Regions from separate parts of the Pseudomonas sp. Q1-7 genome, predicted to be linked through region 2. Evidence: predicted binding sites of a transcription regulator. Region 2 holds the regulator's gene; the other holds the start of a gene.
What was found. Region 2 encodes LexA, which represses DNA repair genes until DNA is damaged. Its sites were predicted from a motif close to CTGTNTNNNNANACAG; they were not measured.
Positions count from the first base shown of each region.

Region 1: recN (DNA repair protein RecN) is a predicted target of LexA. The motif match lies at 2,625-2,640, and genes of this name have one in related genera.

Region 1 covers NZ_CP116304.1:4,955,873-4,963,037, reverse strand. Annotated here, with positions in the region: gene PJW05_RS23000 (outer membrane protein assembly factor BamE) at 1-365, opposite strand, end outside; gene fur (ferric iron uptake transcriptional regulator) at 465-869, shown strand; gene recN (DNA repair protein RecN) at 927-2,600, opposite strand; gene grpE (nucleotide exchange factor GrpE) at 2,758-3,327, shown strand; gene dnaK (molecular chaperone DnaK) at 3,428-5,341, shown strand; gene dnaJ (molecular chaperone DnaJ) at 5,465-6,592, shown strand; gene dapB (4-hydroxy-tetrahydrodipicolinate reductase) at 6,673-7,165, shown strand, end outside.
Region 2 covers NZ_CP116304.1:2,479,380-2,486,544, forward strand. Annotated here, with positions in the region: gene topA (type I DNA topoisomerase) at 1-880, shown strand, start outside; gene PJW05_RS11395 (DUF6586 family protein) at 947-1,465, shown strand; gene PJW05_RS11400 (hypothetical protein) at 1,537-1,770, shown strand; gene sulA (SOS-induced cell division inhibitor SulA) at 1,851-2,324, opposite strand; gene lexA (transcriptional repressor LexA) at 2,335-2,946, opposite strand; gene PJW05_RS11415 (TetR/AcrR family transcriptional regulator) at 3,179-3,886, shown strand; gene PJW05_RS11420 (L,D-transpeptidase) at 3,931-4,455, shown strand; gene nagZ (beta-N-acetylhexosaminidase) at 4,465-5,463, shown strand; gene PJW05_RS11430 (S-methyl-5'-thioinosine phosphorylase) at 5,473-6,210, shown strand; gene PJW05_RS11435 (DEAD/DEAH box helicase) at 6,265-7,165, opposite strand, start outside.

The sequences.
Region 1 (7,165 bases), 2.5 Mb from region 2:
TCGCTGCCGAGGATCGCCTCGTCGCGGCTCACGCCGGGCATGAAGTCGCCCGCCAGACCAATCAGTTGGTCGTTGTTGTCGAACATCAGGCTGACGCGTTCCTGGAGGCGTTGGCCGCCACCCGGCTGGATGCTGTAGAGGTAGTCCCAACGCTTGGCGTGGAAGGTGTCGGTGATCAGCGGGTTACCCATGATAAACCGCACTTGACGCCGGGTCATTCCGGGCTTCAACTGGTCTATCATGTCCTGCGTCACGACGTTGCCCTGCTGGATATCGATTTTGTAGACCCCGGGAAACGAGCAACCGGCGAGTGCGAGCAAGCCTGCGAAGGAGAGGCTGGTCAGCAGGAGCTTGGTGTTTTGCATCAAGGGGAGACTTCCACTATCTTGGCTGGGCATCAAAAGTCCCGATCATACCTGCATTAAGGGAAGCTGCGAAAGCCGCATTCCTCGAGAAAGCTGACCATGGTTGAAAACAACGAACTGCGTAAAGCCGGCCTGAAGGTGACCTTGCCTCGGGTCAAGATCCTCCAGATGCTCGACTCCACCGAGCAACGCCATATGAGCGCGGAGGACGTTTACAAGGCCCTGATGGAAGCCGGCGAAGACGTCGGTCTGGCCACTGTCTACCGGGTCCTGACCCAGTTCGAGGCGGCAGGTCTGGTGGTGCGCCACAACTTCGACGGCGGCCATGCGGTGTTCGAACTGGCTGACAGCGGCCATCATGACCACATGGTGTGCGTCGATACCGGTGAGGTGATCGAGTTCTTCGACCCGGAAATCGAGAAGCGCCAGAAGGAGATCGTCAAGGAGCGCGGCTACGAGCTGGTAGACCACAATCTGGTGCTCTACATCCGCAAGAAGAAGTAAGCGCTACGCGCGAAAGAAAAGGCGACCCGCAGGTCGCCTTTTTCATTTCAGGCCGAATCAGTTCTGGGCGCTGGTGACCATTTTCCTGGCGTGGGCCAGGGATTCCTCGGTCAGGTCCACTCCGCCCAGCATTCGCGCGATCTCTTCGATGCGTGGCGTTTCCTGCAGCTTGGCGACCGCTGTGCGGGTTTCCAGGGTGCCGCGTTCCTTGTGCACGAAGAGATGGTGATGGCCCTGGGCGGCGACCTGCGGGAGGTGGGTGACGGTCAGCACCTGGCCGCGTTCGCCAAGGCGCCGCAGCAACTGGCCCACCACTTCGGCGGTAGGGCCGCCGATGCCAACATCCACCTCGTCGAACACCAGGGTGGGGACGCGCGAGGTCTGCGCGGTAATCACCTGGATGGCCAGGCTGATACGGGATAGCTCGCCGCCCGAGGCAACCTTGGCCAGTGCCTTGAGCGGTTGGCCGGGGTTCGCACTGACCAGAAATTCCACCAGCTCCAGGCCTTGCTGCTGGGGTTCGGCGGTTTGGCTGGTGTGCAGCTGGATGCTGAATCGCCCTCCGGGCATGCCCAGGCGCTGCATCTCGGTTTCCACCCCGGCCGCCAGTTGGTCGGCGGCCACGCCGCGTAGTCGGCTCAGTTCCGCGGCCTTCTCCTGATAGTGGCGTTCGTAGGCGGCGAGTTCCTCGGCGAGCCGGTCGGCGGCCTCGTCATCGGCGTTGAGGGCTTCCAGTTCGTCCAGCAGGCGCTGTTGCAGTTCCCCCAGGTCATTGGGCTGCACTCGGTGCTTGCGTGCCAGGGTGTAGATGGCGTCGAGGCGCTCTTCCAGTGCCTGCTGGCGTTCGGGGTCGGCATCGAAGTGGTCGAGGAAACGGTTCAGCTCGCCCATGGCTTCTTCCACCTGAATCTGGGCACTGGAGAGCAGGTTCACCGCCTCGGCCAGGGCGCCGGGCTGGGCGTGGAAGGCGGTCAGGCGGTTGAGGCTGGCAGTCAGGGCGCTGAGCACGTTGCCGGCGTCGCTTTCGCTGCACATGTCGATCACCTGGCGGCAGGCCGCCAACAGGCTTTCGGCGTTGGCCAGGTTCTTGTGTTCCTGTTCCAGTTGCGCCAGTTCGTTCTCGCCCAGGGCGAGGTTTTCCAGTTCGTCCAGCTGGTAGGTAAGCAACTGGTGGCGAGCGCGCTGTTCATCCCCGGCGCGGGACAGGCGCTCCAGTTCCTGGCGGGTTTGCCGCCAGCGCTGGGCGGCCAGTTGCACCTGGCGGGCGAGTTCGCTGGCTCCGGCGAATTCGTCCAGCAGGCGGCGATGGGGGTCGGCCTTTAGCAGGGATTGGTGCTCGTGCTGGCCGTGGATGTCGATCAGCAGCTCGCCGAGGCTCTTCAGGTCGCCGAGCGGGCAGGGGGTTCCATTTATATAGGCGCGGGAGCGGCCTTCGGCAGTTATCACCCGGCGCAGGAGGCAGGGACCGTCCTGTTCTAGGTCGCGTTCGGCCAGCCAGTCGCGGGCTTCGGCGATGCGGCTGATGTCGAAGCTGGCGAGGATGTCGGCCTTGTCGGCGCCGGGGCGTACCACGCCGCTGTCGGCGCGATCGCCCAGCGTCAGGCCGAGGGCGTCGAGCATGATCGACTTGCCGGCGCCGGTCTCGCCGGTGATCACGGACATGCCGCCCTCGAGTTCCAGGTCCAGGTGCTCGACGATGGCGTAGTTATGGATCGACAGGTGTACCAGCATGGTGCGACTCCCGCGCTGAGTTGGCTGTGTATTTATACAGTGTTTGTTTTCTGGCTGACAATCGCCCCTCCCCCTTGAAGCGACAAAACGGCGGCCCCATATAGGCGGACATATCAGCGGGTCTTTGCCCGCAGCTGTCTTTTATGAGGAGGAAGGCATGGCCGACGAACAGACCCTGGATAACCAGACCCCCGAAGCGAACCCTGCTGCCGACACCGCATCCGGCGAAGACCTCGCCGCCCGCGTTCAGGTGCTGGAGGAGCAGCTGGCCGCGGCCCAGGATCAGTCGCTGCGTGTGGCCGCCGAGCTGCAGAACATCCGTCGCCGCGCCGAGCAGGACGTGGAGAAAGCGCACAAGTTCGCCCTGGAGAAGTTCGCCAACGACCTGCTGCCGGTGGTCGACAGCCTGGAGCGTGGCCTGGAACTGTCCAGCGACACCGATGAGGCGATCAAGCCGGTGCGCGAAGGCATGGAGCTGACCCTCAAGCTGTTCCACGACACCCTCAAGCGTTATCAGTTGGAGGTCGTCGACCCCCACGGCGCGCCCTTCAATCCCGAGCACCACCAGGCCATGGCCATGGAAGAGAGCACCCATGTCGAGCCGGGCAGCGTACTCAAGGTGTTCCAGAAGGGATATCTGCTCAATGGACGTCTGCTGCGCCCCGCCATGGTGGTGGTCAGCAAGGCTCCGAGTGCCACGCCGCCGTCGATCGACGAGCAGGCTTGAAATCGGGGCTCGGGCCCCCATCTGTTAGATCAAGCGTTTATGTGCTGCCGTGGTCCGTGAAGCGAGGCCACGGAGAATCCAAAGTTTCGGGAGAGAGAATATGGGCAAAATCATCGGTATCGACCTGGGAACCACCAACTCCTGCGTGGCCATCCTGGAAAACGGCAACGTCAAGGTGATCGAGAACGCCGAAGGCGCTCGCACCACGCCGTCCATCATCGCCTACACCAACGACGGCGAGACCCTGGTGGGCCAATCCGCCAAGCGTCAGGCGGTCACCAACCCGCAGAACACCCTGTACGCCGTGAAGCGCCTGATCGGTCGCCGCTTCGAAGAAGACGTCGTGCAGAAAGACATCAAGATGGTTCCCTACAAGATCGCCAAGGCCGACAACGGTGACGCCTGGGTGGAGGTGAAGGGTAACAAGATGGCGCCGCCGCAGATTTCCGCGGAAGTGCTGAAGAAGATGAAGAAGACCGCCGAAGACTACCTCGGCGAGCCGGTGACCGAAGCGGTGATCACCGTTCCGGCCTACTTCAACGACAGCCAGCGCCAGGCTACCAAGGACGCCGGTCGCATCGCCGGCCTGGACGTCAAGCGCATCATCAACGAGCCGACCGCGGCCGCGCTGGCCTACGGCATGGACAAGGCCAAGGGCGACCACACCGTGATCGTCTATGACCTGGGCGGCGGTACCTTCGACGTGTCGGTGATCGAGATCGCCGAAGTCGACGGCGAACACCAGTTCGAAGTGCTGGCCACCAACGGCGACACCTTCCTCGGTGGTGAGGACTTCGACCTGCGCCTGATCGACTACCTCGTCGACGAGTTCAAGAAAGAGTCCGGCATGGACCTCAAGGGCGACCCCCTGGCCATGCAGCGCCTGAAGGAAGCCGCCGAGAAGGCCAAGATCGAGCTGTCCTCCAGCCAGCAGACCGACGTCAACCTGCCGTATATCACTGCAGACCAGACCGGTCCGAAGCACCTGAACGTGAAGATTTCCCGCGCGAAGCTGGAAGCCCTGGTGGAAGACCTGGTGGCCCGTACCATCGAGCCTTGCCGCATCGCCCTGAAGGACGCCGGCCTGGACGTGTCCGACATTCAGGAAGTGATCCTGGTCGGCGGCCAGACCCGTATGCCGCTGGTGCAGAAGCAGGTGGCCGACTTCTTCGGCAAGGAGCCGCGCAAGGACGTGAACCCGGACGAAGCCGTTGCTATCGGTGCCGCCATCCAGGGTGCCGTACTGGCCGGCGACGTGAAGGACGTGCTGCTGCTCGACGTTTCCCCGCTGACTCTGGGTATCGAGACCCTGGGTGGCGTGATGACCGCGCTGATCGAGAAGAACACCACCATCCCGACCAAGAAGTCCCAGGTGTTCTCCACCGCCGACGACAACCAGTCCGCCGTGACCATTCACGTGCTGCAGGGTGAGCGCAAGCAGGCCGGGCAGAACAAGTCCCTGGGCAAGTTCGACCTGGCCGAGATTCCGCCGGCGCCGCGCGGTGTGCCGCAGATCGAAGTGACCTTCGATATCGACGCCAACGGCATTCTGCACGTGTCCGCCAAGGACAAGGCCACCGGCAAGCAGCAGTCCATCGTGATCAAGGCCAACTCCGGCCTGTCCGAGGAAGAGATCCAGCAGATGGTGCGCGACGCCGAGGCCAATGCCGAGGAAGACCGCAAGTTCGAAGAGCTGGCCGCTGCCCGCAACCAGGGCGATGCGCTGGTCCATGCCACCCGCAAGATGCTCACCGAGGCTGGCGACAAGGCCACCGCCGAGGAGAAGGCGGCCATCGAGAAGGCGCTTGGCGAGTTGGAAGTGGCCGTGAAGGGTGACGACAAGGCCGATATCGAGGCCAAGATGAATGCCCTGTCCCAGGCTTCCACTCCGCTGGCGCAGAAGATGTACGCCGACCAGGCCCAGGCTGGCGAGCAGCCGCAGGCATCCGACGCGGACAAGGCTGGCGACGATGCCGTCGACGCCGAGTTCGAAGAGGTCAAGGAAAACAAGTAAGTGTCACGCTTGCTTCCGTCCCGGCGTGCGGGGCTAAGCGCCCCGTACGCCTGATCCGCCACGCGGGAGCTTGCTCCCGCGTTGGCGTGTCTGGGGCTGATGAATTCTAGAGTGCAGAAAACTATGGCTAAACGTGACTTTTACGAAATCCTCGGTGTCGAGCGGGGGGCCAGCGAGGCTGAGCTGAAGAAGGCCTATCGCCGCCTGGCGATGAAACACCATCCGGACCGCAATCCGGGCGATAAGGTGGCGGAAGAGAAGTTCAAGGAAGCCAACGAGGCCTACGAAATCCTTTCCGACGCCAGCAAGCGCGCGGCTTACGACCAGTACGGCCATGCCGGCGTCGATCCGCAGATGGGCGCGGGCGCTGGAGCCGGCTTCGGTGGGGCCAGCTTCTCCGACATCTTCGGCGATGTGTTCAGCGATTTCTTCGGCGGCCAGCGTGGCGGCCAGCGCGGTGGTCCGCAGCGTGGCAGCGACCTGCGTTACACCCTGGAGCTGGACCTGGAAGAGGCGGTGCGCGGCACCACCGTGACCATCCGGGTGCCGACCCTGGTCAACTGCAAGACCTGCGATGGCTCGGGCGCCAAGAAAGGCACCAGTCCGGTTACCTGTACCACGTGCGGCGGCATCGGCCAGGTGCGCATGCAGCAGGGCTTCTTCTCGGTGCAGCAGACCTGCCCGCGCTGCCACGGCAGCGGCAAGATGATCAGCGACCCCTGTGGCAGCTGTCATGGCCAGGGGCGTGTGGAAGAGCACAAGACCCTGTCGGTGAAGGTGCCGGCCGGTGTCGATACCGGCGACCGCATCCGTCTGTCCGGAGAGGGCGAGGCCGGTGCTCTGGGTGGTCCGTCGGGCGACCTCTATGTGGTGGTCAATGTGCGTGAGCACCCGATCTTCCAGCGCGACGGCAAGCATCTTTACTGCGAGGTGCCGATCAGTTTCGCGGATGCGGCGCTGGGCGGTGAGCTGGAAGTGCCGACCCTGGATGGCCGGGTCAAGCTGAAGATTCCGGAAGCGACCCAGACCGGCAAGCTGTTCCGTCTGCGCGGCAAGGGTGTGGCCCCGGTGCGTGGCGGGGGTGCCGGTGATCTGATGTGTCGGGTGGTGGTGGAAACGCCGGTCAACCTGGACAAGCGCCAGCGCGAGCTGCTCGATGAGTTCCGCAAGACGCTGCAGAGCGATGGTTCTCACTCGCCCAAGGCCAGCAGTTGGTTCGAGGGTATGAAGCGCTTCTTCGGCGATCTCTAACGATGGACTGGAAGTCGGTGCGGGGCTGATGCGTCCTGGTTCCGGCTTTCTGTTCCGGGCTTCCAGCTTGGAGCTTTTTTATGCGACGTATTGCTGTGATGGGCGCCGCTGGGCGCATGGGCAAGAATCTGGTCGAGGCTGTCCAGCAGGCGCCAGGGGCCGGGCTGACGGCGGCGATCGACCGTCCCGACAGCACCCTGGTCGGTGCCGACGCTGGTGAGCTGGCGGCCCTGGGCCGTATCGGTGTACCGCTGTCGGGTGACCTGGCCAAGGTGGTGGACGAGTTCGACGTGCTGATCGACTTCACCCACCCTTCGGTGACGTTGAAGAACCTGGAGGTCTGCCGGCAGGCCGGCAAGGCCATGGTGATCGGTACCACGGGCTTCTCCGCCGCGGAGAAGGCGCTGCTGGCGGCGGCCGCGAAGGAAATCCCGATCGTTTTCGCGGCCAACTTCAGTGTTGGCGTGAACCTCTGCCTCAAGCTGCTGGATACCGCTGCCCGTGTGCTGGGCGACGAAGTGGACATAGAGATCATCGAGGCCCACCACCGGCACAAGGTGGATGCACCCTCCG
Region 2 (7,165 bases):
CAGAAAGAAGCTGGAGCTGGCTGAGGGTGCCGACAAGGGTATGCGTGCCAACCAGCCGACCCTGACTGATATCCCCTGCCGCGAATGCGCTCGTCCGATGATGATCCGTACCGCGTCCACCGGCGTGTTTCTCGGGTGCTCGGGCTATAGCCTGCCACCGAAAGAGCGATGCAAGGCCACCATCAATCTGGTGCCGGGTGACGAGATCGCTGCCGATGACGAGGGAGAGTCCGAGTCCCGCGTGTTACGCAGCAAACACCGCTGCCCCATCTGCGCCACCGCAATGGATGCTTACCTGCTGGACGAAACCCGCAAGCTGCACATTTGCGGCAACAACCCGGATTGTTCCGGCTACGAAATCGAGCAGGGCCAATACCGCATCAAAGGCTACGAAGGTCCGAGCCTGGAATGCGACAAGTGCGGGAGCGAGATGCAGCTCAAGACGGGCCGCTTCGGCAAGTTCTTCGGCTGTACCAACGCCAGCTGCAAGAACACCCGCAAGCTGCTGAAGAGTGGCGAGGCGGCGCCGCCGAAGATCGACCCGATTCGCATGCCCGAGCTGAAGTGCGAGAAGGTCGATGATATCTATGTATTGCGCGATGGCGCTTCCGGCCTGTTCCTGGCCGCCAGCCAGTTCCCGAAGAACCGCGAGACCCGCGCGCCGCTGGTGCAGGAACTGATTCCACACAAGGATGAGCTGGATGCCAAATACCACTACCTGCTCGATGCCCCGAAGAAGGACCCCGAAGGGCGTCCGGCTGTGATCCGCTTCAGCCGCAAGACCAAGGAGCAGTACGTGCAGACCGAGGTCGACGGCAAGCCCACTGGTTGGCGCGCCTTCTACGACGGCGGCAAGTGGAAGGTCGAGGACAAGCGCTGACCGACTGCAGCGCGCCCCACCGCGGGCGCGCATATACTGCCGGAGTCACTTGTGGAGGGCGCCGTCATGGCCCATGAGCTGTATACCCGCACCAACCAGAAACTCTTCTTCGCCGGCCTGTCACTGGAGTCCTGGCGCAAGGCGGAAGAGGGCAGGGCGATGAATGCCCAGGCGCTGGCGCAATCCGAGCGCGAGGCGTCGCTGTTCCATCTTTATGGTGCGCTGCTCGGTCTGTGCCATGAGATCGCCGGTTACTACCGCCTTCCCGAGGCGAGCGCACCACGCGTCGAGTTGTTGCTGACACCTGAGGTGCTGGCGGCGGCACCGAGTCCGGAGCTGGCCGAGTTGGTCGAGCTGGCACAGCAGGGGGAGACCTGGCTGGCCGAGCTGCTGGCTGCATACGGTGCCTTGTTCATGCCGCCCCAGGCGCCGAAGCAGGCCAAGGTCGATCCGACCTTGCCGCTGATCACCGCCGTCAGCGTGGAAGAGGAGGTGGAGCCGTTGTCGCGGGAGGTCCTGGAGTCCTGGCGGCAGAATCTGAAATCCCTGGCCTTGCGCTTCCGCGAAACCCTCAGCGAATGCTGATTTGATCGACGGACTAGGGCGTGCTGGCGGCTGGCTGGTACAATGGCCGCCTTTCGTGGAGAGATAAGCCTATGCCTACGTCCTTTCTGGAAATTGTCGAGCTACCCGACGGGCGCATTATCCTGCGTCGGGCTGATGACGAGGAGGCGTTGGTGACGCTGGACTTCTCCTCCGATGCCAAAGCCTTTCTCCAGGGGCATCACCTGGAAGTCGCCAAGGCCATGCTGAATGTCGGCGTGCAGATGGCCGGTCGACTGGCCGAGGGCGATATGGATCATCACGACGGACCACGCGTTCTGCATTGAAGTGTGGAGCCGAATCTTCCGTTGATTCGGTTACCGTCTGATGTCATCGGCCCTGGGTGTTCACCTGGGGCCGTTGCTTTTCAGCCCAGTTGAATGTTCAGGCTCTGGGCGCTGCCCTGGCGTGCGGCTTGTGCCAGTTGGCGTTTGGCTTTTTGTCCCAGTTGCAGCCAACTGACCACCGTATGACTGCGGCCCAGGCGCAACGCTTCGCATGCGAGTTCCAGTGCGCTCTGCTCGCCGCGCGGTTGCAGGAGCAGGATGCGCTCGCGGTTGAGGCCGGATTCGCGCAGCCAGTCGCGGGTCAGGCCTGCAGGGGCGCCAATCAAAGTCAGCCAGCGGGCATCCTGTTCTTCGCTCAGTTCCCGCAGCACCGAGGCCAGCAAGTTCCGGCAGTGGCTGGTGGCACCGCGCAGCGAGAGCTCGCTGAAGGCTTCCGGTTCCTCTGGGCCGGGTTCTTCCACGACATCGGTCAGCATCGGCACTACGGGATTGGCCAGGATGGCGTCGTGGAACAGGGGGAGCTGTGACCGGCCAAGCGACTGCGGGAACTGCATAAAGCCTCCTTTAACGGCGGATCACGCCGACACTCAAACCTTCTATCACCAGGTCCTGCTTTTCCAAGCTCACCTCAATGGGGGCGAACTCGGGGTTCTCGGCAATCAGCCAGACCTTGTCGCCCTCGCGCTTGAAGCGCTTGACGGTGACTTCATCGCCCAGGCGAGCTACTACCACTTGGCCATTGCGGGCCTCGCGGGTACTGTGCACGGCGAGCAGGTCGCCATCGTAGATACCGATGTCCTTCATGGACATGCCGCGAACGCGCAGCAGGTAGTCGGCGCGGGGGTGGAAGAAGTCGGGGTTTATTCGGCAGGATTCTTCGATGTTCTGCTGGGCGAGAATGGGCGCGCCGGCGGCGACCCGGCCAATCACCGGCAGGCCGTCGTCTTCATTGTTCCCGGGTTCGAAACCGGGAATGCGGATGCCACGGGAGGCGCCGGGCGTCATTTCGATGGCGCCCTTGCGAGCCAGGGCCTTGAGGTGCTCTTCGGCGGCGTTGGGCGACTTGAAGCCAAGTTCCTGGGCAATTTCTGCCCGGGTCGGAGGAAACCCGTTGTCTTCAAGGCAGCGCTTGATGAATGCGAGAATCTCGGCTTGGCGGGGCGTCAGTTTCAGCATGGCGGCGCTCTGTTTTTATATACAGTGACTGGGATTATATACAGTGATCCAGTCTTGGCAATGCTTGTTTTCTGGAATGGTTGGAAAGCGGGAAGGGTTATGAGCAGGTGAGGCTTCCCGTGATCGGGCGGCTGGGAGGGTGACCGTTGCGTCGGATGGTGGCGTGTACGGCTTGACAAGCTGACCGGCTGAAACGTATGTTTCAAACAAGTGTTTGTCAGGCGGAGGAGCCATGGCCCAGTCGGAAACCGTTGAACGCATTCTGGATGCTGCGGAACAGCTGTTCGCGGAAAAAGGCTTCGCCGAGACCTCGTTGCGCCTGATCACCAGCAAGGCAGGAGTCAACCTGGCTGCGGTGAACTATCACTTCGGCTCGAAGAAGGCGCTGATCCAGGCCGTGTTCTCGCGCTTTCTCGGTCCGTTCTGCCAGAGCCTGGAGCGCGAACTGGACCGTCGCCAAGCCAAGGCCGAGAGCAAGGCCAGCCTCGAAGAACTGCTGGAAATGCTCGTCGAGCAGGCCCTGGCGGTAAAACCGCGTAGCGGCAATGACCTGTCGATCTTCATGCGTCTGCTCGGACTTGCATTCAGTCAGAGCCAGGGCCACTTGCGCAAGTACCTGGAAGAGGTTTACGGCAAGGTTTTCCGTCGTTATATGCTGCTGGTCAACGAGTCGGCGCCCAAGGTGCCGCCTCTGGAGCTGTTTTGGCGCGTACATTTCATGCTCGGCGCGGCGGCTTTCAGCATGTCGGGCATCAAGGCGCTGCGCGCCATGGCGGAGAATGATTTCGGCGTGAACACCTCCATCGAGCAGGTGATGCGCCTGATGGTGCCTTTCCTGGCGGCCGGTATGCGCGCTGAAACCGGCGTCACCGACGAGACGCTGGCCGCTGCGGTGCTGAAACCTCGCAGCAAGGCCCCGGTGGCACCAGCCAAGGCTTAAAACCATATGGGCTCGGGCGAGCCGATCGGCTAAGCTTGCGGCCCATGCAAAACCTCGATCTGCTGCATATTTCCATTGCCGACCAACAGCTCTACGGGTTCGCCGAAGGGCGTCTGGTGCTGCGCATGCCGGTTTCCACCGCCCTGAACGGTCCCGGCGAAACCAATGGTTCCAATTGCACGCCCCGTGGGCTGCATCAGGTTCGTGCGCGAATTGGTGACGGCCTGCCCCTAGGGGCGGTACTGCGTGGCCGGCGCTGGACTGGTGAAGTCTGGGATCCCGAGTTGCACGAGCGCTTCCCGGGGCGCGACTGGATCCTCAGTCGCATCCTCTGGCTGAGCGGCTGCGAACCCGGCCGCAATCGCCTTGGGGCGGTCGACAGCTTCCGTCGCTACATCTACTTGCACGGCACGCCGGACACCGAGCCCATGGGCGTACCCCGTTCCCATGGGTGCATTCGTCTGCGCAATACCGATGTGCTGGAACTCTTCGAGCGCGTGCCCGTCCACTGTGCGGTGCGCATCGACGAAGCGCCTTGCCCGGCTTGGGCGATGGCATCCCTCTCTTAAGGATTTTTCATGCAAGGTTCCCTGATGCTGGATATCGGTGGCACCTGGCTGACCGCCGAGGATCGGCAGATCCTCCGTCAGCCGGAAGTTGCCGGCTTGATCATCTTCGCCCGCAATATCGAGAGCCCGCGTCAGGTGCGCGAGCTCTGCTCATCCATCCGTGCCGTTCGTCCGGACCTGATTCTTGCCGTCGACCAGGAAGGTGGTCGCGTACAGCGCCTGCGCCAGGGGTTCCTGCGGCTGCCGGCGATGCGAGCGCTGGCGGACAACGACAATGCCGAGCAACTGGCCGAGCAGTGCGGCTGGTTGATGGCGACCGAAGTGCTGGCCGTGGGGCTGGATATCAGCTTCGCCCCGGTGCTGGACCTCGACCACCAGCGCAGCGCGGTGGTCGGTAGTCGCGCCTTCGAGGGCGACCCGGAGCGCGCAGCGCGCCTGGCCGGTGCCTTCATTCGTGGCCTGCGCCAGGCGGGCATGGCTGCCACCGGCAAGCACTTCCCTGGCCATGGTTGGGCGGAGGCCGATTCCCATGTGGCGATTCCCACCGACGAGCGCAGTCTGGAGCAGATCCGCCTGAGCGACCTGGTGCCCTTCGCGCGTCTGGCTTCCGAGCTGGACGGTATGATGCCGGCCCACGTGATATACCCGCAGGTGGACAATCAGCCGGCCGGGTTCTCCCGCCGTTGGCTGCAGGATATCCTGCGCGGCGAATTGAAATTCTCCGGTGTCATCTTCAGTGATGACCTGTCCATGGCCGGCGCCCATGTCGTTGGCGATGCCGCCGAACGTATCGAGGCGGCACTGAGCGCCGGTTGCGACATGGGATTGGTGTGTAACGACCGCGCCGCCGCCGAGCTGGCTCTCGCGCGTCTGCAGCGCCTGGGCGCCAAGCCCCCGGCCAGCCTGGCGAGGATGCGCCGGCGCGCCTTCCCCGGTACTGAGTACCGCCAGGATCCCCGCTGGCTGCAGGCCGTTGCAGCCCTGCGCGAAGCCCAGTTGATCGATTGAGGAACCGAAATGACCGTCTACGCCATCATTGGTGGTACAGGCCTGACCCAGCTCGATGGCCTGAGCATGAAAGCCCTGCTCAACCCTGAGACGCCCTACGGCGCGCCGTCGGCCGGCATCGTCCACGGCGAATACGCTGGGCACGATGTGCTGTTCCTGGCCCGCCACGGCCACCCCCACCGGATCGCGCCACATCAGGTGAACTACCGTGCCAACCTCTGGGCCCTCAAGCACGCTGGTGCTCAGGCGGTGATCGCGGTGAATGCCGTGGGAGGCATCCATCCAGCCATGGGCAGCGGCCACCTGGTGGTACCGCATCAGGTGATCGACTACACCCACGGGCGCGCCGGTACCTTCTTCGAAGGGGGGCTGGACCACGTTACCCATATCGATTTCAGTCATCCTTATGACGAAGCGCTGCGCAGCAAGCTACTGGCGGCCTTGAACGCCTGCGACTATCCGCACAGCGATTTCGGCGTCTACGGCTGCACCCAGGGGCCGCGCCTGGAAACCGTGGCGGAGATCGTCCGTCTGGAGCGCGATGGCTGCGACATCGTTGGCATGACCGGCATGCCGGAGGCAGCCTTGGCGCGTGAGCTGGGCCTGCCATATGCCTGTCTGTCGCTGGTGGTCAACCCGGCGGCCGGCAAATCCGAAGGCATCATCACCATGGACGAGATTGAGGCTGCATTGGCTGAGGGCATCGGCAAGGTGCGCAATGTCCTGGCTCATCTGATGAAGGGCTGAAGCGACTCGCGCCGCTGGCAGGTGGAACGCCTCGTTACCTGCCAGCGGCGCGTGTCAGGCGAATCGCGGCAGGGGCGCGAAGAGGGCGTCGATGTCGTCCTCCTGCAAGCGCCAGCCTTCCTTTTCCTGGCCATCGAGAATGCCCCGCGCCAGCGCGGCCTTCTGCGCTTGCAATTGCTGGATTTTCTCCTCCACCGTTCCGCGCGAAATCATTCTGTAGACGAACACGGGCTTGTCCTGACCGATGCGATAGGCGCGGTCGGTGGCCTGGCGCTCCACCGCGGGGTTCCACCAGGGGTCGTAGTGGATCACGGTGTCCGCGGCGGTCAGGTTCAGGCCGGTGCCGCCGGCTTTCAGGCTGATGAGGAAAAGCGGTACCTCGCCGTTCTGGAAGCGTTGCACCGGCGTGCGACGGTCGCGGGTATCGCCGGTGATCTGGACATAGCCGATGGCGCGCTTGCGCAATTCGTCCTCGATCAGTGTCAGCATGCTGGTGAATTGCGAAAACAGCAGCACCTTGCGGCCTTCTGCGATGAGTTCCTCGAGCATTTCCATCAGGCTGTCCAGCTTGCCTGAGCTGCTTCCCCGTGAGCGGCCGCTGCCGTCTTCGATCAGCCGAGTGTCGCAACATACCTGGCGCAGTTTCAGTAGTGCTTCGAGGATCACGATCTGACTGCGCGCCAGGCCCTTGCGGTCGATCTCCTCGCGTACCTTGTGATCCATGGCCAGGCGCACCGTCTCGTAGAGGTCGCGCTGGCGATCGCTGAGTTCGACCCATTGGGTGATTTCGCTCTTGGCTGGCAGTTCGGTGGCCACCGCTTCCTTGCTGCGGCGCAGCAGGAAAGGCTTCAGGCGGGCGTTGAGGTGAGCCAGGCGCGTGGTGTCGCCGTGCTTCTCGATCGGTGTGCGGTAGTTGCGCACGAAGCTCTGGTTGTCGCCCAGCCAGCCGGGCATG